DNA from 3 places in the Bacillus sp. SD127 genome. Region 3 is predicted to be linked to each of the others. Evidence: predicted binding sites of a transcription regulator. Region 3 holds the regulator's gene; each other region holds the start of a gene.
The links. The regulator Rex, encoded in region 3, represses fermentation and respiration genes when NADH is low (regulators of the CRP and FNR family bind a similar motif). The targets are predictions, from matches to a motif close to TTGTGAAATATTTCACAA.
Positions count from the first base shown of each region.

Region 1: ACQVGS_RS02205 (nitrate reductase subunit alpha) is a predicted target of Rex. The motif match lies at 5,447-5,464, and genes of this name have one in related genera.
Region 2: ACQVGS_RS15530 (helical membrane plugin domain-containing protein) is a predicted target of Rex. The motif match lies at 6,423-6,440, and genes of this name have one in related genera.

Region 1 is NZ_CP191226.1:413,359-421,614, forward strand. Features, by position in the region: gene ACQVGS_RS02175 (YwiB family protein) at 1-124, shown strand, start outside; gene argS (arginine--tRNA ligase) at 121-1,791, shown strand; gene ACQVGS_RS02185 (nitrate/nitrite transporter) at 1,925-3,112, shown strand; gene fnr (fumarate/nitrate reduction transcriptional regulator Fnr) at 3,223-3,939, shown strand; gene ACQVGS_RS02195 (YwiC-like family protein) at 3,972-4,691, opposite strand; gene ACQVGS_RS02200 (cyclic nucleotide-binding domain-containing protein) at 4,835-5,311, shown strand; gene ACQVGS_RS02205 (nitrate reductase subunit alpha) at 5,529-8,256, shown strand, end outside.
Region 2 is NZ_CP191226.1:2,975,339-2,983,594, forward strand. Features, by position in the region: gene ACQVGS_RS15505 (zinc-binding alcohol dehydrogenase family protein) at 1-491, opposite strand, end outside; gene allD (ureidoglycolate dehydrogenase) at 496-1,509, opposite strand; gene ACQVGS_RS15515 (MFS transporter) at 1,615-2,994, opposite strand; gene uxaC (glucuronate isomerase) at 3,073-4,494, opposite strand; gene ACQVGS_RS15525 (NAD(P)/FAD-dependent oxidoreductase) at 4,695-5,873, opposite strand; gene ACQVGS_RS15530 (helical membrane plugin domain-containing protein) at 5,913-6,329, opposite strand; gene ACQVGS_RS15535 (cupin domain-containing protein) at 6,704-7,216, opposite strand; gene ACQVGS_RS15540 (DMT family transporter) at 7,346-8,256, shown strand, end outside.
Region 3 is NZ_CP191226.1:3,627,159-3,635,414, reverse strand. Features, by position in the region: gene tsaB (tRNA (adenosine(37)-N6)-threonylcarbamoyltransferase complex dimerization subunit type 1 TsaB) at 1-385, shown strand, start outside; gene rimI (ribosomal protein S18-alanine N-acetyltransferase) at 395-850, shown strand; gene tsaD (tRNA (adenosine(37)-N6)-threonylcarbamoyltransferase complex transferase subunit TsaD) at 843-1,883, shown strand; gene ACQVGS_RS18875 (ABC-F family ATP-binding cassette domain-containing protein) at 2,111-4,039, opposite strand; gene moaC (cyclic pyranopterin monophosphate synthase MoaC) at 4,166-4,678, shown strand; gene ACQVGS_RS18865 (redox-sensing transcriptional repressor Rex) at 4,675-5,322, shown strand; gene tatAY (sec-independent protein translocase protein TatAY) at 5,344-5,517, shown strand; gene tatC (twin-arginine translocase subunit TatC) at 5,524-6,282, shown strand; gene ACQVGS_RS18850 (DUF4305 domain-containing protein) at 6,327-6,518, opposite strand; gene ACQVGS_RS18845 (CPBP family intramembrane glutamic endopeptidase) at 6,515-7,249, opposite strand; gene groES (co-chaperone GroES) at 7,488-7,772, shown strand; gene groL (chaperonin GroEL) at 7,819-8,256, shown strand, end outside.

The DNA.
Region 1 (8,256 bases), 1.1 Mb from region 3:
GATTCAATCTGATCTCGGCGAAGAACAAGGCCGTATCAGTATCGCATATGATATGCATGTCGGAGACGAGCAGCAGCATTTACATAATATGACGATCACGTATGAGGGAGGAACTCACGCATGAACATTGCGGAACAAATGAAGGACGTGCTGAAAGAAGAAATCAGAGCAGCCGTTCTGAAAGCGGGACTGGCTGAAGAAAGCCAGATTCCAAATGTCATTTTAGAAACACCGAAGGATAAAACACACGGCGATTATTCAACAAATATGGCGATGCAGCTCGCGAGAATCGCGAAAAAAGCGCCGCGCCAAATCGCTGAGGAAATTGTCGCTTCTTTTGATAAAGGAAAGGCTTCTATTGAAAAGCTTGATATCGCCGGTCCTGGTTTTATCAATTTCTATATGAACAATCAATATTTAACGAAGCTGATCCCGTCTGTATTGGAAGCGGGAGACGCGTATGGAGAAACAAACATCGGAAACGGCGAACGCGTTCAAGTGGAATTCGTATCTGCAAATCCGACGGGGGACCTTCACTTAGGCCACGCGCGCGGTGCGGCTGTCGGCGATTCCTTGTGCAATGTGCTTGCAAAAGCGGGTTACGATGTGAGCCGCGAATACTACATTAACGATGCCGGAAACCAGATTAACAACCTGGCGCTTTCTGTAGAAGTCCGTTACTTTGAAGCGCTTGGACTGGAAAAACCGATGCCGGAGGACGGCTACCGCGGTGAGGATATCATTTCAATCGGAAAGCGTCTCGCTGAGGAATACGGCGACCGTTTCGTCAACGAAGAAGAAAGCGAACGCCTCGCATTTTTCCGTGAGTACGGTTTGAAATACGAGCTGGAGAAGCTTCGCGTAGACTTGGAAAACTTCCGCGTGCCGTTTGACGTGTGGTATTCTGAAACATCACTGTACCAAAACGGAAAAATCGATAAGGCGCTGGACGCGCTGCGTGAGAAAGGCCATGTCTATGAGGAAGACGGTGCGACTTGGTTCCGTTCCACAACGTTCGGAGATGACAAAGACCGAGTACTGATCAAAAAGGACGGCACATACACATACCTGCTTCCTGATATCGCCTACCATAAGGACAAGCTTGACCGCGGCTTTGATAAGCTGGTCAACGTATGGGGCGCCGACCACCACGGCTACATCCCGCGTATGAAAGCGGCAATCGAAGCGCTTGGCTATGAAAAAGGAACGTTGGAAGTAGAAATCATTCAGCTCGTGCACCTTTACAAAAACGGCGAGAAAATGAAAATGAGCAAACGGACGGGGAAAGCGGTAACGATGCGCGACCTGATTGACGAAGTCGGCCTTGATGCCGTGCGTTATTTCTTCGCGATGCGCAGCGCTGATACGCATATGGATTTTGACTTGGATCTTGCTGTATCAACATCTAACGAAAACCCTGTGTATTATGCGCAATACGCACATGCCCGCATTTGCAGCATGCTTCGCCAAGGGGAAGAACAAGGACTCACACCGGCGGCGGATCTAGATTTCAGCCCTATTCAATCAGAAAAAGAATATGATCTGCTGAAAACAATCGGCGGCTTCCCAGAGGCAGTGGCGGAAGCGGCGGAAAAACGAATTCCGCACCGTGTGACGAATTATATTTATGACTTGGCTTCAGCTCTGCACAGCTTCTACAATGCGGAGAAAGTCATCGACCCTGAAAACGAAGAGAAAAGCCGTGCGCGCTTAGCTTTAATGAAAGCAACGCAAATCACGCTGAACAACGCGCTTCAATTGATCGGCGTATCGGCTCCTGAAAAAATGTAATCAAGCTGAAAGGACAAAGCCAGAGGGCTTTGTCCTTTTTTGTTAAAAAATCGTGTGATATAGTTCACAATCTTCCTCGCCGAGTTTTTGTATGATAAGGCTGATTATTGAATCAGTGAAAGGGGCAAGCCGAATGATTAACCGTCAACACTTTCAATTATCGCTGCAGTCATTAAGCTTGGTGGCAGGGTTTATGGTTTGGGTGCTGATTTCGTCACTTATTTCCCAAATCACATTAGATATTCATTTGAGCAAAGGCGAAATTTCCTTGGTAACGGCCATACCCGTTATATTAGGATCGCTTCTCCGCATTCCGCTGGGGTATTTGACCAACAGGTTTGGCGCGCGGATCATTTTTATGATCAGCTTTATATTGCTTTTATTCCCTGTATTTTGGATCAGTATTGCAGATTCCCTGTTTGATTTAATCGCGGGCGGTTTTTTCTTAGGGATTGGGGGAGCCGTTTTTTCCATTGGGGTTACATCTCTTCCGAAGTACTATCCTAAAGAAAAACATGGCGTTGTAAACGGTATTTACGGTGCCGGGAATATCGGAACCGCGATCACTACATTTGCAGCTCCCGTGATTGCTCAAGCGGCGGGGTGGAAAAGTACGGTGCAAATGTATATGGCTCTGTTGGCTTTATTTGCTTTGCTGCACTTTTTCTTCGGTGACCGGCATGAGAAGAAAGTGAAGGTGTCCGTAAAGACTCAAATCAAAGCCGTTTACCGAAATCATGTGCTGTGGTTTCTGAGTCTCTTTTATTTTATTACGTTTGGCGCCTTTGTCGCTTTTACAATCTATCTGCCAAACTTTCTTGTTGAGCAGTTTGATCTGAGTCCTGCGGATGCCGGGCTGCGGACGGCAGGTTTTATTGCTGTATCCACGCTGCTCAGGCCGGCGGGCGGGTGGCTGGCTGATAAAGTGAGTCCGCTCCGCATCCTGATGTTTGTCTTTGCCGGCCTGACATTATCGGGCGTCATCCTGTCGTTTTCGCCGACGATCGGCATTTATGCCTTTGGGGCGTTAACGGTTGCGGTGTGCTCCGGGATTGGAAACGGGACGGTTTTTAAACTGGTTCCTTTCTATTTTTCTAAGCAGGCGGGAATCGCCAACGGAGTTGTGTCTGCCATGGGCGGATTAGGCGGCTTTTTCCCTCCGCTGATTCTGGCGAGTGTATTTCAGGCGACGGGACAATACGCCATCGGATTTATGGCGCTTTCGGAAGTCGCGTTAGCAAGCTTTGTCATTGTCATATGGATGTATTGGCAGGAAAGAATGAAAACACACACAGAGAGAAGCGGGCACAGCGTAAACTGACGGGCCGCCGGCGATTGGGGAATTCACGAGATTGTAAGTTTTTTCTGAAAAGCGCAAATGATTTCACGTTACAATAGATACACAACGTGACTTTTCTTCGAGGTGAGCTTATGAACTTTCTCTCTGTTCGAACATCTGATAAGGATCTTATTTCCAGTGATCTTCATCAATTGCTGGAATCCATCAGCACAAAAAGAAAAATCAAAAAACACACATACCTGTTTCGAGAAGGAATGGATGCAGAAGAGCTTTATCTGATTCAGTCAGGACTCATTGAAATCGGGAAGCTGACGGCTGACGGCAAAGACCTGACGCTTAGAATCTGTCAAAAAAATGATATTGTCGGTGAATTAACACTTTTCACAGAAGAACCGAGATATATGCTCAGTGCAAAAGTGCTGGAGGATGGCGAAGTGCTCGTCATCAATAAAAGCAGACTTGAAAAGGAACTTATCCACAACGGTGCTTTGACATTTGAATTTATGAAATGGATGAGCACCCATTTGCGCAAAATTCAATCCAAAATCAGAGACCTTCTTCTTCATGGCAAAAAAGGGGCGCTCTACTCCACCCTCATCCGCTTGTCAAACAGCTATGGGGTGAACCGGAGTGACGGTATTCTCATTAACATTGCCCTGACAAACCAGGATTTGGCAAAATTTTGCGCGGCTGCAAGAGAGAGCGTCAACCGCATGCTGGGGGATCTCCGCAAACAAGGGGTTATTTCAATAGAGGATTCCGGAAAGATTGTACTGCATCAGCGGGACTATTTACGGTGTGAGATTGAGTGCGAAAATTGCCCGTTAGAGATTTGTAATATTGATTAAGAGGAAACAAGGACAGCAATATGTCCTTGTTTTTATCTTGTTAGCCAAATACACATGATGGCGAAAAAGAAGCACGCATTGACGATTTCAAGTATGCCGATCGTTTGAACAGGCCACTTCTTTCCGTGAAAAAACCATGCACGCAAACTGCTGGGGATAAAGGCGAGAACGGCCCATCCACCTCCGAGAGCTGCGGAAAGTAAGGGGAGGATCAGGTGATAGCCCCACGACCAGTAAGCAAATACTCTATTATTCTTCTCCCGGATCACCGACTTCACATAAAATGAACTTCCGATAAAAAACAAAGCAGATTGTGCGAAAATAAACCATGCCCAGCCGTCAAGAGTCTCCGTCCCCAGCCAGCAGCTGGCGAGTCCGCCTGTACAAAAGAATAAGACGCCCGCAAAATCATTCAGCAGCGCTCGTTCATTTTTTTGCCGGGCATAATACACATGAATGAGAAACAGCGGCAGCAAAGAAAAGGCAAGCCAGATAAAAGACGGCTTATGGATGACGGCGGCAAGCAAAAAGCTGCAGGCTGGAAAACTGTAAGAAATTATCCACTTTTGATAGGGTTTGATTTGTTTCTTTTTTAATGCCAGCGTAACAGGATAAACAGCCAAATAAAGAAAAAGCCAGCCTAAAAATAGGGGTATATGCCAAAGAACCGCTCCTCCCTTCACCATACCGAGGCAAAACGGAATCAGCAGCATGGCCCAAGCGCCGTGCTGCTTCGGAATAAGCGCCTTCATCGAAACACTCCTTTCTTGTTTCATTATAAAAGCAAAAATACCGCCAATAAGTGACATTCATCATATCATCTGTGAAATACATCACTGCTGTCATGGATCGGCCGGGCTACACTAAAGCTATCCTTAGCACAGGAGGCTTCCCTATGAATCAGTGTGACTATTTATTTTTTTTGAAACAACTTCCTATGTTTAATGAAGTGCCTCTATCCATTGTCGAAACATTGCTGAATAACGGGACGTTTATCCGCGGTTCATGTGATCAGGATCCATCTTTTCTCCATTCTCAATCCATTTATATTGTATTAAAAGGCAGTATTCGTTTTATTGACAGCAGGCTGCCTGAAGGGTCGCAAACCGTTGCGCTGTGGGAAAAAGGCGATGTGTTTCCCATCGATCAAAAAGGCGGGATGTTTTTATCTCCATTCATTTCAGTCCGAACATCCGAAGACATTCTTATGCTCAATATCCCTTTTTACATATTAAAGAAAATCATGTCCTATTATCCGCAGCTGCAAATGAATTTTCTGGTGATGCTCCAGCAAAATGTCTTTTTCTCTTATGAGCTGTTTTTGCGATACATGCATAGATCTCAGGACGAAAACGCTGAGCCCGATTCCTAAAAGGAACCGGGTTTTTGATCTTTGAATGAAAGACGGCTAATGACTCAGGCGTCCTGCCTGAACGCCGCCTTCATCACATCCTGTGAAAGTCCATTCCTTCTTCCTCATGTGAACTTTCTGTGAAAAAAGGGGAGTGTGTGACATAGTTCACAAGGAAACATCCTGCCTCTGTATATAGTGAATTTAGAATACCTGACTCGGAAGGAGTGAAATATTCATGAAAAAAAAGAAAATGAGTCCGTTGTTTAGGAGATTAAACTATTTCTCTCCTATTGAGCATCAATCAAATAAACATAGCCAAACAACCTATGAAGATCGTGATTGGGAGAATGTATACAGAAACAGATGGCAGTACGATAAGGTCGTCCGCTCCACCCACGGTGTCAACTGCACAGGGTCCTGCAGCTGGAATATATACGTGAAAAACGGCATCGTCACGTGGGAAGGGCAAAATTTGAATTATCCGTCAACAGGCCCGGATATGCCTGATTTCGAACCGAGAGGCTGTCCGCGGGGGGCCAGTTTTTCATGGTATATTTACAGCCCGCTCCGTGTGAAATATCCGTACGTGCGCGGTGTGCTGATCAATTTGTGGCGGGAAGCATTGCAGGCTCATCAAAACCCTTTGGAAGCATGGAAATCGATCGTTGAAAATCCGGATAAAGCGAAGTCCTATAAACAGGCGCGGGGAAAGGGCGGCTTTGTGCGCGCTGAATGGCCGGAGGTGCTGAAGCTGATTTCTGCTTCTTTGCTGTATACGGTTATAACATACGGCCCTGACCGGAATATCGGGTTTTCTCCGATTCCGGCTATGTCTATGATCAGCCATGCGTCAGGCTCGCGGTTTATGTCTTTGATTGGCGGCCCTATGCTCAGTTTCTATGATTGGTATGCGGATCTTCCCCCGGCATCCCCGCAAATCTGGGGCGACCAGACAGACGTCCCGGAAAGCAGTGATTGGTACAACTCAGGCTATATCATCACATGGGGCTCCAATGTGCCGTTAACGAGGACGCCGGATGCGCATTTTTTGGCAGAAGCCCGCTATAAAGGCGCTAAGGTCATCTCAATCAGCCCGGATTTCGCGGAATCCTCTAAATTTGCAGATGACTGGCTGAGCATCCGCCAAGGAACAGACGGCGCGCTTGCGATGGCGATGGGTCATGTGATCCTGCAGGAGTTTTACGTTAATCAGAAGACAGAGCGTTTCATAGAGTATGCAAAGCAATATACGGATTTCCCGTTCTTTGTCACTCTAACTAAAGAGGATGGCGTGTATACGGCCGGGCGTTTTCTTCATGCAAAGGACATCGGGCGGCAGACGGAGCATGATCAGTGGAAGCCTGCGATGTGGAATGAACGTACAAGCGCATTCGCGATCCCGCAAGGAACAATGGGCTCCCGCTGGGACGGCCAAAAGAAATGGAACCTGCACATGATAGATGAAGAAACAGGCGAATCGATTGAACCCCGGCTTTCGGTGCTCGGCATAGAGGACGAAATCGGCACGGTTCGAATCCCTTATTTCTCAAATGAGGGGAACAGAGTGCTTGAGCGAGATCTGCCTATAAAAAAACTGGCGCTGGACAATGAAGATGTGTATGTCACAACCGTATTTGACTTGATTTTGGCTAACTACGGCGTGAATCGGGGTATCGGGGAAAAATCAGCCTGCTCGTATGACGATCCTGAGCCGTTTACGCCAGCCTGGCAGGAGCAGGTGACAGGGATCAAAAAAGAGATGGTCATTAACATTGCCAGGGAATTTGCTCAAAATGCGATCGATACAGAGGGCCGGTCCATGATTATCGTAGGAGCGGGGATCAACCACTGGTTCAACTCAGACACGATCTACCGGGCGGTGTTAAATCTTGTTTTACTGGTAGGCGCCCAAGGCGTAAACGGCGGAGGCTGGGCTCATTATGTGGGACAGGAAAAACTCCGCCCTGCTGAAGGCTGGCAGACGATCGCCAACGCTAAGGATTGGGAGGGGGCGCCAAAGCTGCAAAACGGCACTTCCTTTTTCTATTTTGCGACTGACCAGTGGCGCTACGAGGATCAGCCGGTCAGTGACTTAGCATCTCCGATCGCGGCATCCTCCCGCTACAAGCATCACGCCGACTACAATGTGCTGGCGGCAAGACTCGGGTGGCTTCCGTCTTATCCGACATTTGATAAAAACGGAATTGACCTGTACAAAGAAGCTGAAAAAGCGGGAGCGAAGACAACAAAAGACGTTGCTGACTATGTGGCCCGCCAGCTTCAAGAGAAAAAACTGAAATTTGCCATTGAAGATCCTGACAATGAAGCGAATTTTCCGAGAAACCTGTTCGTGTGGAGGGCGAATCTGATCTCCAGTTCGGGAAAAGGGCATGAATATTTTCTCAAGCATCTCTTGGGAACGACGAACGGCTTGATGAATGACGACAGCGACAGCATCCGTCCGGAAGAAATCAAATGGCGCGAGCAGGCACCGGAAGGAAAGCTCGATTTGTTAATCAATCTCGATTTCCGAATGGCCGGTACCGCCTTGTATTCCGATATCGTGCTTCCGGCGGCGACATGGTATGAAAAACACGATCTCAGCAGCACTGATATGCATCCGTTTATCCACCCCTTTGCCCCGGCTATTTCGGCTCCTTGGGAATCGAAGTCGGACTGGGATATTTTCAAGGCTTTATCAAAAGCTGTCTCCGATCTCGCGGAAGAAGTTGATATGAAGCCGGTAAAGGAAGCTGTCGCCGCACCGCTCCTTCATGACACCATGCAGGAAATGGCCCAGCCTCTCGGAAAAATCAAGGACTGGAGCAAAGGCGAATGCGAAGCCGTCCCGGGGAAAACGATGCCGAACATTCAAGTCGTTGAAAGGGACTACAAGCAAATCTTTCATAAAATGACTGCGCTCGGCCCAAACGCCGCCTTAAAACCAAGCGGAACAAAAGGCA
Region 2 (8,256 bases), 650 kb from region 3:
CGATCACCCTTTTCCACCTGTCCCCGCCAAACAGCCTGGGCACCTATTGTATAAGGCTCGGCCATAACTGCCTCCTCCCAAGGCAGCTCTTTTGAAACCGCGTGAAGCTGCTTTTCAGGAAGCACAACATATTCCCGCATCCCGCCGTCTTCATGAACGCCAAACACAGAAAGCTTCGCACAAACATTTGGCCGGCCTTTACGGCAGGCATAACAGTTTCCGCAATAAGAAATCGGTTCAATCACAACATGGTCTCCGGCTTTCAGGCCTTTAACATTCGCACCAACCTCCTCCACTTCTCCCGTTACCTCGTGTCCGATTACTCTCGGAAGGGTCGCAAGCGGATTCGTGCCATGATAAATATGCATATCAGAACCGCAAATTCCGACTCGTTTTACTTTGACGAGCACCTCATCAGCCTTTGAAAGAACAGGCTTTTCCATGTCTGCTGTCACCAAATCATACGCTTTTCGCACTTGAACCGCTTTCATTTTCTCACCTGCTTTTTAAAAATTCATACACGCTCCGAGCAATTGAAATTCCGTGTTTCCTGTTTCTTTCCTCATGCAGCTGCTCCAATTCGCCAGGCACATACACTCGCTCGACTCCTCTAGCCGAAGGTGATTGCTGCAGTTCATCAAGCATGGCGTCCATCTGCTCTAAAAACGTATCTTGTCCGGTAAAATAGGACGGATGGATCGCGCAAACATAATGTCCAAGCTTCCTATTTTGATCAAGATCGCCATACATTTTAGCGATATGCGGACCAAAAGCCGCCCCAGCCAGCAAACCTGAAAACACATCCACCACAACAGATAGCCCGTAGCCTTTAGGACCCCCGAACGTTGAAAGTGAGACGACCTTGTGAGGGTCTGTTACCGTCTCTCCGTTTTCATCGACTCCCCATCCTTCTGGTATTTCTCTGCCCTCTTCACGCGCCTGCAGAATCTTTCCAAATGCCACTTTTGACGTCGCCATATCTAGGATAAACGGTTTTTTATGCTTTGCCGGCACACCGTAAGCAATTGGATTCGTGCCTAAAAAAGGAGACCTCCCGCCAAACGGGACTACAATACTGTCAGTATGAGACATAGCGATTCCGATCAGTTTTTCCTCAGCCGCTTGTTGCACAAAATAACTTAACGCTCCGCAATGGCTGCTGTTTGTCGCGGTGACCATGCCAACACCATTTTTCTTTGCCATTTCAATGGCATGAGCCATCGCCTTATCGGCAATCACATGGCCGAACCCGTCATCACCGTCCAGCACTCCTGTCACCGGCCCCGTTTCTTTAAAAATGGGACACGCTTTTGGATTGATGCCTCCAGCCCTCAGCCTGTTCACATAATGTTCTGTTCGCAAAACACCATGAGAATTCACATTGCGTAAATCGGCGTGTATGAGCACGTCTGCTACTTTTTCGGCATCTCGTTCATTCAAATTGGCGCCGATCAGCTTTTGCTGAACCAGTTCCTTCGCTTCTTCAGCGGAAATCGTTACCGTATTCAATTCAATAAAGAGCCTCCTTTCTTTCAGTTTCATCACTTAGCGAAAACCCTTACAAATTATTATTACTTGCGAACTATTCAAAATATTCTTTATATGATTGTTTGATCAGTTTCTATGCTGAAGCTCTTCGACAATCTGTGCATGCTGCTGATCTGTCAGTTTATAAAGAAAACCGATAATGACCATAGCTAATGCCAAAGCAATGGCGGGATACAGAAGAAGAAGCGCTTTAATGCCGAGCAGCGCTTGTGCCGTCTGGGCTACGTTCGGCATATATCCGACAAGCCCCAATCCGATCCCCGAGAGAAAACCAGACAATGACTGAGCAAGCTTTCGCGAGAAGTTAAAGAGGGAATATGTCGTTGCTTCTTTCCGCTCACCGGATTTCCACTCGCCGTAGTCAATGATATCTGAGACAAGCGCCCACGTAATGCCATTGGGAATACTGATCCCAATAAACGCGATGCTTGCAAGGATCGTAAACACATATACATTTGAAGGAAGCATAAAGTTGATCAGATCCGCGGCAACACTGATGCCGAAACCGATCATTGCGGTTTGTTTCTTTCCAAACATCTTGACGAGCTTTGGCAGAAACACGACGCCCAAAAAGGAAGATCCAATAATGATAAAGTTCATATAAGCCATCAGTTCGACATTGCCTAGGTTATATTGTGCGAAGTATACGAGCATTGCGGATTTAATGTTGTATGCGGAAATCGAAAAAATGGTCATCAGGACAAGGGTTAACAGCGGTTTGTTCGTTATAAACGTTTTGACGACAGATGAAAATGTTAATTTCTCTTTTGGCGCTTCCGCAAGAACAATACGTTCCTTGCAGTTGCGATAGCAAATATAAAACCAAAGCACACCGAGAACAGCAAACAATCCCATGACCACCGGATAGCCTACCTTCGGGTTATCAAACTTGACGAGCAGCGGCATGACGGCCACGCTCGTGATAAACAAAGCCCCGAGTGAGCCGATTTGGCGAAAAGTAGAGATAGAAGTCCGGTCTTCGGTATTTTGAGTCATCGCCGCTCCCAATGAGCCGTACGGAATGTTTACAAATGAATAGCCCACGCCCCACAGTATATAGGATGCATACGCATAAATCAGCTTGCCTGTCGTTGATACATTCGGGGACAGAAAAATAAGAACAGTAAGCACCGCAAGAACAATGCTGCCGATTAATAAATAAGGCCTGAATTTCCCCCGCCTGCCGATGTTTTTGCGATAATCAATTGATGAGCCGACAATGGGGTCTGTTACAGCCGCAAAGAGCTTGCTGACTAAAAAAATACTTCCCGCCATTGCGGCCGGAATTCCCGCCACATCAGTAAAATACTTTAATAAATAGATTTGGCCTAAATCAAACATAAAACCGTTCCCAAAATCACCAAAACCATAGGAAATTTTCTCCTTCAGCGAAAGCCTCTTCTCCGTTTCAATCGACACAACCTTATTTTCCAGTTCTGCTCGCATCTTCCACCTCTGTGTCTTAAGAATTTTCGATGAGATGTCCGCTCAGTATGACGCTGGCTATTCTGAGCGGAACTTATTTTATACGTTTGCCTTTTCTTCTTGAAATTGAAAATATTGTTTCGCATTGTGATAGCAAATGCCTTGTACGATACCGCCAAGAAGCTCCATATCTTTCGGCACTTCACCGTTTTCAGCCCATTCGCCGATCAGATTGCAGACAATCCGTCTGAAGTATTCATGGCGTGTATACGACAAAAAGCTTCTGGAATCAGTCAGCATGCCGATAAAACGGCTGAAAAGCCCGACGTTTGACAACGCTTTCATTTGATCGAGCATCCCATCCTTGGAATCGTTAAACCACCATGCTGTGCCAAATTGTATTTTCCCAGGCGTGATGCCGTCTTGAAAGCTATTTATCATGCTGGCAATGACATAGTTATCATTTGGGTTGAGCGAATATAAAATCGTTTTCGGCAGCTGGTTTTTCATTTCGACTGAATTCAGCAGCCTGTACAAAGGCTTCGCAATTTCTTCGTCATTCATAGAATCATAGCCTGTATCCGGCCCCAATTTCTTCTTCATTTTCGTATTCGTATTTCTGAGTGCATTGATATGAAACTGCATCGCCCAGTCAAGCTCAGCATACAATCCGCAAAGAAATTGAAGCGTATATGTCTTGAATTTCTTCTCGTCTTCGTAAGAAACCTGTTCCCCGTTTAATCTTGAGGTAAAAATGAGGTCCGCTTCCTCTTTGTCCGTTTCGGCAAACACCATTGAATCAATCGCATGATCAGATACTCTGCCGCCGACTGAATGGAAGAAACGCACTCGTTCTTCAAGAGCCTTCAAAAACTCATCATAGGTTGTAATCGAAAGTGACGCAGCCTTTTCAAGCGCCTGCACCCAATCCGGGAAGCCTTCGCGATTGATTTCCAGCCCTTTATCCGGCCGAAATCCCGGCAGCACACTGACAGGAAAATCTTTGTCCTCTTTTAATAATAGGTGGTACTCGAGGGAATCGACAGGGTCATCGGTTGTGCATACTACTTTTACATTTGATTTCACAATGAAATCCCTTGCCCCGAAGCCTTCTCCTTGCAGCAGTTCATTCGTCCGTTTCCAAATATTTGGCGCCGATTGCTCATTTAATATCTCGTAAATCCCAAAAAATCGCTGCAGCTCTAAATGGGTCCAATTGTAGAGCGGATTGCCAATCGCCATCGGTACTGTTCTCGCCCATGCCATGAACTTCTCCTCATCAGCTGCATCGCCTGTAATGTATGTTTCTTCAATTCCATTGGCTCTCATGATGCGCCATTTGTAATGGTCTCCATACAGCCAGGCTTCTGTCATGTTTTGAAATCTCTTATTTTCATAGATTTCTTTCGGACTCAAATGGCAGTGATAATCAATAATCGGCATGTCTTTCGCATAATGGTGATAGAGGTTGACAGCGGTTTCATTTTTCAGCAAAAAGTTTTCTCCCATAAAGGGTTCCATGTCCTCACCGTCTTTCATTCTATTTCAAAATGTTAACGTTAACATTTTGATTTGTTTTTATTTTACCTTTATATTCCTCTGGGATCAATCTCTTTTTAAAATTTAAATGTTAACGTTAGCAAATAAGCGCAAAAAAGACATTGCCGTAAAGCTGCCTGAAAAGACCTCTTTTTGGCAATGTCCGATTTTACAAGAAAGGATTAGTAAGCCAGGCTGAATAGTCCTTTAATGTGTGTTAAGTAGCGTACATTACTTGCTTCTTTCATCAAGGAAGCAGGAAGACCTTTAAGCGGTGTAGAATTAGCACCAATGATGGCTACCGCATCTTTGCGTCCAAGACTTGCAAGTGTACCAGAGTTTACTGGCTGGAATGTTTCAAGTGTTTTTCCTTCTAAGTAAGCGAATAGATTGTAACCGATCAGCTCACCCATTTGCCATGCGATTTGTGCAGTTGGCGGGTATGGACGGCCGTCTGCCGCAAAGTAAACTGCGCTGTCACCCGCAACAAATACATCTTCATGAGATGTAGATTGAAGGAAATCGTTAACTGTCGCACGGCCGCGGTTCACTTCAAGACCTGATTCGCCGACTAAAGGATTTCCTTGTACGCCGCCAGTCCAAACAAATGTGTTGGCAACAACTTTTGATCCGTCTTTCAGATCAATCACGTTTCCTTCTACATTTGTAACAGGAAGGCCTGTTAAGAACTCAACGCCGCGTTTTTCAAGGCTTTTAGTTGCGCGTTCGATAAGATCATCCGGAAGAACAGGAAGGATTTTCGGACCTGCTTCAACCAATTTCAATTTGATTTCTTTGTGGTCTACGCCGTATTTTTTCGCAAGGTTCGGCATGATGTCAGCAAGCTCACCGACAAGCTCAACGCCTGTTAAGCCGCCTCCGCCGATAAGGATTGTTGCATCCGCTTCGTTTTTCGTTTTAGAGTACTCGCGCACACGGTCTTCAACGTGGTTGAAAACTTTGTTAGCATCAGCAGCAGATTTAAGAACCATGCTGTTTTCTTCAAGTCCTGGGATGCCGAAGTAAGCAGTGACAGAACCAAGGCCTACTACTAGCGCATCATAAGTTAATGCAGAACCGTCAGCAAGCGCAACCTCTTTTTTATCAACAGAGAAAGAGCTGACTTCCGCGATTTTAAGATCAATGTCTTTGCCTTTGAAAAGTTTTTCTAACGGCATTGCAACCGCTTTTTCAGACACGTTGCCTGCTGCAAGACGGTGTAATTCCGTAATGATTTGGTGAGTTGGGTATTTGTTTACCACTGTCACGCGTGCTTGTTCTTTTGTGTAATGTTTGCGAACTGTTAAAGCAGAAAGAACACCGCCATAACCAGCGCCTAAAATGACAATATGTTTTGACATCGTATATCCTCCGTCCTTTATATCAATTTGAATCTGAGATTATTTTTGTTTTTCGTTCATGATTTCAAGGTAGCTGTTAGCAAAACGGAACAGCTTTTGAGCTTGAGGATCTTTCAGCATGCGCAACAGGCCGAAAAGTCCAATCGTTTCGTTGCTAGCATCCGCGCGGTCTTTCGCTTCGATTGCAGTCGCAGCCACTTCTTTTGCTGTTTCTTTTACAGGCTCAAGAATTTCAGTGATTGCACCGACTGTATCGCTTTTCAATACTTCGTCAGTCGCAACAGACTGAGCGAAATCATAAGACTTCGTTAAAATATTCACTAACTCAGTCAGCTTTGGAAGCTGGTCAACTAAAACAGTCAGTGATTCTTGAACTTCTGGCTTTAACAGCTGATCAATAAGATCTTGCTGGCTTTGGCTGACAGACGCATTTGTTTGATCGATTGTTTCTGGCATATCCAATTCTCCTTTACTATAAGCAGTATGCTGATTTTTTGGAAAGGGTAGTGCCTCTCCCTGATCTCATGTTTGAAAGCATGAGAAGAAGGATTGTGAATTCGTGCACAATCATTCGCAAAAATAAATGTTTACTACCCAGTTTTTCATCTTGCCATATTCAGTATTATTTTTATCTCAAAAATAAACCATTGAATAAGTCAAAATCCTTTACTCTCTCTGAAAATAGCAAACATAAAAAACTCCAATTTGATTACCTTCTATATGATAACACTTTTTGAACAAAATTTGAACGTGAATTGCTTCGATTATGAAATTAATTTATATGGTGCCCGTGTCATAACATTTCTTCAGCACTAGTTATTGACAATCCATCAATTTTCTCCCCTACGCGTTACCCATATGTCCAATAGAGGTTCTCTTTTTCCTGTAACTGGATCCAATGCCGGAAGTACTGCTTGCTCTATATTCTCTAGCGCAGCCGCTCTTTCATCCGGCTTTCCCGTCTTCATATCATACCGAGAACCATCTGGATAAGCGCCGATCACGGTAAAATCGGGGCTCGCGCTTAGCTTTTTATGGCCGACACCGGCTGGAATGACCGCTGCGTCGCCCGTTTTGATAGGAACAGCAGCTCCTTTTTCTCCCCCAAATTGAATAACAGCCTCCCCTCGGACTGCGATTAGGACTTCATGCGTGTTGCTGTGATAATGATGGTACGGAAAAACACTGCCCGACCAGCTGTTTAGCCAGCCATGCCGGTTGACGATCCGCTCTGCCTGTTCAGCACGTCCCATAAAAACATTTTTATAGATAACGAGCGGAAAATCAGGGTGATTTGGAACCCTGCCGTCATCCTGAAAAAAGTACGTTTCTGTTTCCATCATTTTCACCTCCCTATTTCTGTCTTCCACATATATTGATCCGTAAAACATCATTATTTTCTCACAATTCCGTTGATCTGTATCATCCCGGGTAGTATAGTATAAAAAAATAATGCCAGAATGAGGGATTTGATGAAAGCGATCATAATCGGAATATTGGCTTCTCTCTTTTTCGCCGTTACCTTTATTTTAAACAGGGCGATGGAATTATCCGGAGGCAGCTGGCTTTGGAGCGCCTCGTTACGCTTTATTTTTATGGTTCCGTTTTTATGTCTGATTGTCATAATGAAAGGGAAGTTCGTTCCTCTTTTACAAGAGATGCGGAAAAAGCCGTTTTTTTGGATAAAGTGGAGCTTTGTCGGCTTTGTTCTTTTTTATGCGCCGATCACGTTTGCCGCCGCATTCGGGCCGGGCTGGCTCGTAGCCGGAACATGGCAAATTACCATTGTAGCCGGTGTGCTGCTGTCTCCATTTTTCTATGAGAAAAAAGACACGCCTGGAGGCACTTTGCTCGTTCGGCAAAAGATTCCCCTTGTTTCGCTGGGCACTTCCGTCGTCATTCTGATTGGGGCAGCGCTGATTCAGCTCCAGCATGCAGAATCGCTTTCCGGAAAAATGCTGCTCTTCAGCGTGCTGCCGGTTGTCATTGCGGCTTTCGCCTATCCGCTGGGAAACCGGAGAATGCTTGAGCAATACGGAGGCAGGCTTGATACGTTCCAGCGTGTGCTGGGAATGACCCTTGCAAGCCTTCCATTCTGGCTTGTATTGGCAGCTTACGGCTGGTGGTCAGATGGCCTCCCGACCGCGGGACAAACCGTTCAATCCTTTATCGTTGCCGTCAGCTCAGGCATCATTGCGACCGTTTTATTTTTCTGGGCAACGGATATGGTAAGAGATAATCCGCAAAAGCTTGCTGCTGTTGAAGCAACACAATCCGGGGAAGTGATATTCGCTTTGCTTGGTGAAATAATCCTGCTGTCAGGTGTTTTCCCTTCCATTTTATCGTTTGCCGGATTAATGATCATTATTGCCGGAATGGTGTT
Region 3 (8,256 bases):
TGGACGTCACTTTGACGGTCTGATCAGCCCTATATTTGATGCGAGACGCGGACAGGTGTATACAGGTCTTTATGAATATAAAAACGGGCTTTTAGAACAGGCTGTGCCGGATCAAAATGTGATGCTGACAGAGTGGCTGGAGATGCTAAAAGAGAAGGATCGCCCTGTTTTGTTTTTAGGACATGATACATCCATACACAAGGAGACGATACTGGATGTATTAGGAACAAAAGGAATCATAGGGTCTGCGGTTCAGCATAATCCCCGCCCTTCAGAATTGGCTTACTTGGGTGCGGATAGGGAAGCTGCTGATATTCACGGGCTTGTGCCGGATTATTTGCGGCTTGCAGAAGCTGAAGCGAAATGGATTGAAAGTCAAAAGTAGGGTGATAGGATGAAAACAAAAGCAGCAGTCAGAAAAATGCAGCTTGATGATGTTGATCACGTATACGAAATTGAAACATCCTCCTTTACGTCTCCCTGGACGAAGGATTCGTTTTATCATGAATTGCTTGAAAATCCGTATGCCCACTATCTCGTGATTGAAAAGGACGATTGTATCGCGGGTTATTGCGGGATTTGGATTGTGATGGACGACGCCCAAATCACAAATATAGCGATTAAACCAGAGTATAGGGGCCAGTCTTTAGGAGAAGCACTTTTTCGTTCAGCTCTCGAGCTTTGTAAAGAAAAAGAGGCGAGGCGGCTTTCGCTTGAAGTGAGGGTTTCCAATCACCCTGCTCAAAGTTTATATAAAAAGTTCGGGATGCAGCCCGGCGGAATAAGAAAGAACTATTATACTGATAACGGGGAAGATGCGTTAATTATGTGGGTGATGATAAATGAATGAGCAAAAAGATCTTTATATATTAGGAATCGAAACGAGCTGCGATGAAACGGCAGCAGCTATTGTAAAAAACGGAACAGAAATCGTCTCGAACGTTGTGGCCTCTCAAATTGAAAGCCATAAACGATTCGGAGGGGTTGTGCCGGAAATTGCATCAAGACATCATGTGGAGCAAATCACTTTAGTGATCGAAGAGGCTTTCCGTAAAGCAGACATGACATATCGTGACATAGATGCGATTGCAGTTACTGAAGGCCCGGGATTGGTGGGAGCACTGCTAATCGGGGTAAACGCCGCTAAAGCATTGAGCTTTGCGCATCAGATTCCGATAGTTGGAGTCCATCATATAGCGGGCCATATCTACGCAAACCGTCTGGTAGAAGAGATTGTTTTTCCAGCGCTTGCATTGGTCGTTTCCGGCGGCCATACGGAATTGGTTTATATGAAAGAACACGGTTCATTTGAAGTAATCGGGGAAACACTCGATGACGCAGCAGGGGAAGCTTATGACAAAGTGGCGAGAACAATGGATCTCCCGTATCCAGGCGGACCGCAGATTGACAAGCTTGCGGAATCAGGGAATGACACTATTCCTCTGCCTCGCGCATGGCTTGAAGAAGGTTCTTATAATTTCAGCTTCAGCGGGCTGAAATCAGCTGTGATCAATACGCTTCATAACGCGGCTCAAAAAGGACAGGAAATTGCGCCGGAAGATCTTTCTGCCAGTTTTCAGAATAGCGTCATTGATGTCTTAGTGACAAAAACGGCACGCGCTGCAAAAGAATATGGTGTCAAACAGGTTCTTTTGGCCGGCGGAGTAGCTGCAAACAGAGGACTCAGAGCTGCGTTACAGAAGGAATTCTCCCAGCATGAGGGGACAGCGCTCATCATTCCTCCGCTATCCTTATGTACGGATAATGCTGCAATGATTGCTGCGGCCGGTACAATTGCTTTTGAAAAAGGGATTCGCGGATCATATGATATGAATGGCCAGCCTGGTCTTGAACTGACTTCTTACCAAGGTCTCACGACATAATGGAGTGAGGCTTTTTTATTGTTATTAACAGATAATTCTCAATTTATCCACATATCTGTGAGTAATTATAGAGATATAGATGGGTAAAGGGGTTGAGAGGCTGTTAATAAAGTGGATAAATTCAGAATATTTTGTGGATATTGTGTATAAACCGCTTTCTTCGTTTGCTTATAAGGTTATTTTCTGTGGATAAAAAGCACCTCTAAAAAAGAGGTGCTTGACTTTTTTTAATCTTCTTCTGTGGATAGTTCTTCCCATTCTGATAATAGGTTTTCCAATTCTTGATTGAGTTTCTCGTTGTCAGCGTGGATGGCTTGTACCTTTTCGTGGTCCTGATATACTTCCGGATCACAAAGTAATTCATCATTATGACTGATTTTTTCTTCTATGGTTTGAACTGTCGTTTCAATTTCTTCTATGCGTCTGAGTCGTTGTCGTTCTTTCTTTTTCCATTCTTTTTCTTCCTCATAAGAACGTTTAGAGTCGGATTTCATTGCAACCGTGGCTTTTTCAGTTTCCTCTTGCTGTTTCATTTTCTCCAATTCCAGCTGCTGTGTTTTTTTCTCTGTATAATAATCGTAATCTCCGAGATATTCTTCAATATGGTTTGGAGAAAGCTCATATACCCTTGTTGCGATTCTGTTAATAAAATATCTGTCATGTGAGACAAATAACAATGTGCCCGGATAATCGATCAAGGCGTTTTCGAGAACTTCTTTGCTGTCTAAGTCAAGATGGTTCGTCGGCTCATCAAGAATGAGAAAGTTAGCTTTTTGCAGCATCAGCTTTGCCAGGGCCACTCTTGCTTTTTCGCCTCCGCTTAGGGAATGGACGGGTTTAAGCACATCATCCCCGGAGAATAAGAAATTTCCGAGGCACGTTCTAATTTCTTTCTCTTGAAGCTCCGGATACTCGTCCCACAGCTCATCAATGACGCGTTTAGAGGAAGTCAGCTCAGCCTGTTCCTGGTCATAGTAACCGACACTGACATTTGAACCGTACGCTATTGTTCCTTGATCCGGCTTCAATGTGTTTATTAATGTTTTCAGCAGGGTTGATTTTCCGATTCCGTTGGGACCTACAAGAGCGGCGCTTTCTCCTCTTGTAAGCCTAAACGACACATCTGTCAGAAGCGGCGGCTGGTTTTCATAGCTGATGGTCAGATCCTGAACCCGCAGGACCTCGTTTCCGCTCTGTTTTGTAATATCGAAATGAAAATTTGCTGATTTTTCGTCGCCGAGCGGTTTTGACATGACGTCCATCCGTTCAAGCTGTTTCCGGCGGCTTTGTGCTCTTTTTGTCGTTGAGGCTCTCGCCAGATTTCGGTCTACAAAGTCCTGCAGCTTGGCGATTTCATCCTGCTGTTTTTCATACAGCTTAAGATCCTTTTCATATTGGGCAGCTTTTTGGTCTAGATAAGCGCTGTAGTTGCCGTGATACTTTTTGCTTTCTGATCTTGATACCTCGTACACCTGGTTCACCACTTTGTCCAAAAAGTAGCGGTCGTGAGAAACAATCAGAATCGCGCCTGAATAGCCTTGTAAATAATGTTCAAGCCATGTCAGCGTATCAATGTCCAGATGGTTGGTCGGCTCATCTAGAATGAGAAGATCAGGCTGTGTTAACAGAAGCTTACCCAAGGCCAGTCTTGTTTTCTGACCTCCGCTCAGGCTTTGCACCTGCGTTGAATCGTCAAAATGGCTGAAGCCGAGACCGTGCAGCACAGATCTGACATCTGCTTCATACTGATAGCCGCCTTTATCTTTAAATTCCTGCTGAAGACGGTCGTAGGTTTTCATGATGCTTTCCAGTTCACTTGGGTCAGCTGCCGCCATTTTTTCTTCTATGTTTCGCATTTCTTTTTCCATTGCTTTTAAGTGATCAAAAACAGTCAGCAGCTCTTCTTTTATGGTAAGCTTAGAATCCAAGCCGGTATGCTGGGCCAAATAGCCCATTGTGATATCTTTCGGCTTGATCATTTCACCCTTTTCATATGAAAGGTGACCTGCGATAATTTTAAGGAGTGTAGATTTCCCAGCGCCGTTTCTTCCTACAATTGCGACGCGATCACGGTTTCTGACTTCCAGCTTTATATTGTTTAAAATAGTATCAGCACCAAATGATTTGGAAAGCTGATTAATTTGTAAGATCATCATATTATTTCACCTCTGCTATAATAAGTTAAGTGTAGCTTATGAACCAGAACTCAGCAAACAATACATTGGCCGAATAAGACATAGAGAAGAAAATAGTGTATGATCTGTTTAAGGAGAGTTTTTACTATGAATGGATTTTCTCATTTTAATGAACAGGGCAGAGCCCAGATGGTGGATATCAGCGAAAAATCTTCGACTGTCCGTACTGCGGCGGCTGTATCAAGCGTACACATGAAGAGTGAAGTGTACGAGAAAATAAAAAGCCATGATATCGGCAAAGGAGATGTACTTGCTGTCGCTCAGGTGGCGGGTATTATGGCTGCGAAACAAACATCAAATATCATTCCGATGTGCCATCCGCTATCCTTGAGCGGGGTCGATATTTCGTTTGACTGGAAAATAAAAGAAACAGAAGTTATACTTCATATAAAAGCACAGGTCAAAACGAAAGGGAGTACAGGTGTGGAAATGGAAGCGCTAACTTCTGCATCGGTGTGTGCCCTTACTGTTTACGATATGTGCAAGGCGCTTGATAAGGGGATGGTCATCGGCCCTACCTGCTTGCTGGAAAAGACAGGCGGGAAAAACGGTGACTTTAAAAGAGAACTATCCGAGTATAATTTGGAGGACCAAAAATGAATAAGGATCAATCAAAAATTCCGCAGGCGACGGCAAAACGGCTGCCGCTTTATTATCGCTTTTTAAAGAATCTGCATGCGTCAGGAAAACAGCGTGTATCATCCGCTGAACTCAGCGATGCCGTAAAGGTTGATTCTGCCACGATTCGCAGGGATTTTTCCTATTTTGGAGCTCTTGGCAAAAAAGGATACGGATATAATGTCGATTATTTGCTGTCATTTTTCCGAAAAACGCTGGATCAGGATGAAATGACAGACGTTATCCTGATTGGTGTCGGGAACTTAGGAACAGCGTTTCTTCACTATAATTTCACAAAAAATAATAACACAAAAATTTCTATGGCTTTTGATATAAATGAGAGTAAAATAGGAACTGAGGTAGGCGGTGTGCCCGTCTTTAACCTCGATGATCTTGAAAAGCATGTAAAAGGCGAATCAGTTGCCATTCTGACAGTGCCCGCAGTTGCGGCCCAATCGATTACCGACAGATTGGTTGCGTTAGGGATCAAGGGTATTCTTAATTTTACGCCGGCCCGTTTGAATGTGCCGGAACACATTCGAATTCATCATATAGATTTAGCTGTAGAGCTTCAGTCACTGGTTTATTTCTTGAAGCATTATTCTGTTTTAGAGGAAATCGAGTAACCGGAAAGGAGGAGCCCAAATATGCCGATCGGTCCTGGAAGCCTTGCTGTTATCGCAATCGTTGCTCTGATTATCTTTGGCCCCAAAAAGCTGCCTGAGTTGGGAAAAGCGGCTGGAGACACACTTCGTGAATTCAAAAACGCTACTAAAGGATTAGCGAGTGATGATGAGGAAAAAAAGAAAGAGAATCAGTAAGTTAGGATGACACAAATGAAAGTGAATCAAATGTCGCTGCTGGAGCATATTGCGGAGCTTCGAAAACGATTGCTGGTTGTGGCGCTGGCGTTTGTCGTTTTCTTTATCGCGGGATTTTTTTTAGCGAAGCCGATTATAGTGTATCTGCAAGAAACGGATGAAGCGAAGGAGCTCACGCTCAATGCGTTTAATCTGACAGACCCGCTTTATGTGTTTATGCAGTTTGCGTTTATCATCGGGATTGTCCTGACTTCGCCGGTTATTCTCTATCAGCTTTGGGCTTTTGTGAGCCCGGGCCTCTATGAAAAGGAGCGCAAAGTAACGCTCAGCTACATTCCGATCTCTATTTTGCTGTTTTTAGCGGGTTTATCTTTTTCCTATTATATTTTATTTCCTTTTGTTGTCGATTTTATGAAACGGATATCTCAGGATTTGAATGTCACTCAGGTGATTGGAATTAATGAATATTTTCATTTTCTTCTGCAGCTGACGATTCCGTTTGGACTGTTGTTTCAAATGCCGGTCATCCTTATGTTTTTGACAAGGCTTGGAATTGTGACACCGATGTTCTTAGCGAAAATCAGAAAGTATGCGTACTTTACGCTGCTTGTGATTGCTGCTCTGATCACACCACCTGAGCTTTTGTCTCATATGATGGTGACTGTTCCGCTCTTGATTTTGTATGAAATCAGTATTTTAATATCGAAGGCTGCCTATCGGAAAGCGCAGAAAAACAGTGCTGCCGATCAGGACGTTTCTTCTTAGCCAACATAAAAAATCCATTTCTCATAGAGAGAAATGGATTTTCTTTATTTCTGGTTCTTCTTTATTTTAAATGAAAAGGCGAACATCTTAAAAGAAATGCTGATGTTGTATGCAGCGAACACCATCAGCAGGATGGAGTAAAATGACCACATGCTGCCTGGCGAGCTTGCGGCGAGATAAGTAAAGATGCACCCTACGGCAAAGTAGATCATTCCCCACACTATCGGGTTTCTCATGAAAATAATCCTCCAATAATCAATTGCATTTGTGTGCTTTGCTGTTCAAGGTATTTCTGAACAGGCTCAAGCTGCATAATGACGACGAATGTATTCATCATTACATGGGCGAAAATCGGCACCCAAATCCGTTTAGTTCTCGCATATAGAAATGCAAAGGTAAAGCCCATTGCCGTATACAGCAGAAGGTGCGTTAAATCCGCGTGAACAATTCCGAAAATAATGGAGCTGATCAGTCCGGCAATAAAGAAATTTGTTTTTTCGTACAGCGCGCCGAAAATGATTTTTCTGAAGATGATTTCTTCTAATATAGGCCCGATGATAGAAGAAACGATAATCATAAGCGGGACTGCCTGAATCACATCCAGGATGGCTTTTGTATTTTCTGATTCTCTTCCGATGCCAAATACATAATATTCAATAGAACCGGCTATTCCTTGAGAGAAAAGGGCTATGAAAAACCCGGCTATCGCCCAAAGGATCGAAAGTCCGACCGAGTCTTTCTTTTCGTTCCGCAGCGTAGTTTTAGGCATAGTTCTGAGAATGAGCAACACAACAATCAGACAGGCAATAAAACTGATGACGGACCATAATCCCTGCGCGTACAGCAGATTTTCTTTTGTGGGCTGTCCTCCCGCATAACCGAATTTAAATAACAAGGGAATCCCGATTACTGCTGAAAACTGCATGATGATATATGTCAAAATAATAAACCAATACTGTTTTCTCAAATGGTATGTACTCCTTTGTTAAATGGGTTTCTTTTGTCTACAGCTATTGTAACATAATTGAATCGGGGGTGAAAAAGCCAAGGGATATCTGAGCTGAAAAGAATGATGTAAGCGTGAAAAATTTTTTATCTTATCACTTGAAATTGGAAGTGAGATTCTTTATTATAAGAATTGTGTTAGCACTCTTTAGTGCTGAGTGCTAAAATTACATATTCATACTATTGAGGAGGTTATTACATTGTTAAAGCCATTAGGTGATCGCGTTGTCATTGAACTCGTAGAATCTGAAGAAAAAACTGCCAGCGGAATTGTGTTACCGGATTCTGCAAAAGAAAAGCCGCAAGAAGGCAAAATCGTGGCAGCTGGTTCAGGTCGCGTGTTAGAAAGCGGAGAGCGCGTTGCTTTAGAAGTAAAAGAGGGCGACCGCATTATCTTCTCAAAATACGCAGGTACTGAAGTGAAATACGAAGGTACTGAATACTTAATCTTACGTGAAAGTGACATTTTAGCTGTTATCGGCTAATTCTTAAATAAACAAATACTTAAAAATTCGAGGAGGTTTCGTACACATGGCAAAAGATATTAAGTTTAGTGAAGAAGCTCGCCGCGCAATGCTTCGCGGTGTTGATGCACTTGCTGATGCTGTAAAAGTAACTTTAGGACCAAAAGGACGCAACGTGGTTCTAGAGAAAAAATTCGGTTCTCCGTTAATCACTAATGACGGTGTAACAATCGCTAAAGAAATCGAACTTGAAGACGCGTTTGAAAATATGGGTGCTAAGCTTGTAGCTGAAGTAGCCAGCAAAACAAACGACGTTGCCGGTGACGGTACAACAACTGCGACAGTTCTTGCGCAAGCAATGATTCGTGAAGGCCTTAAAAACGTAACAGCAGGCGCTAACCCTGTAGGCGTGCGTAAAGGTATGGAACAAGCTGTAAACGTTGCGATCGAGAATCTGAAAGAAATTTCTAAGCCAATCGAAGGCAAAGAATCTATCGCTCAGGTT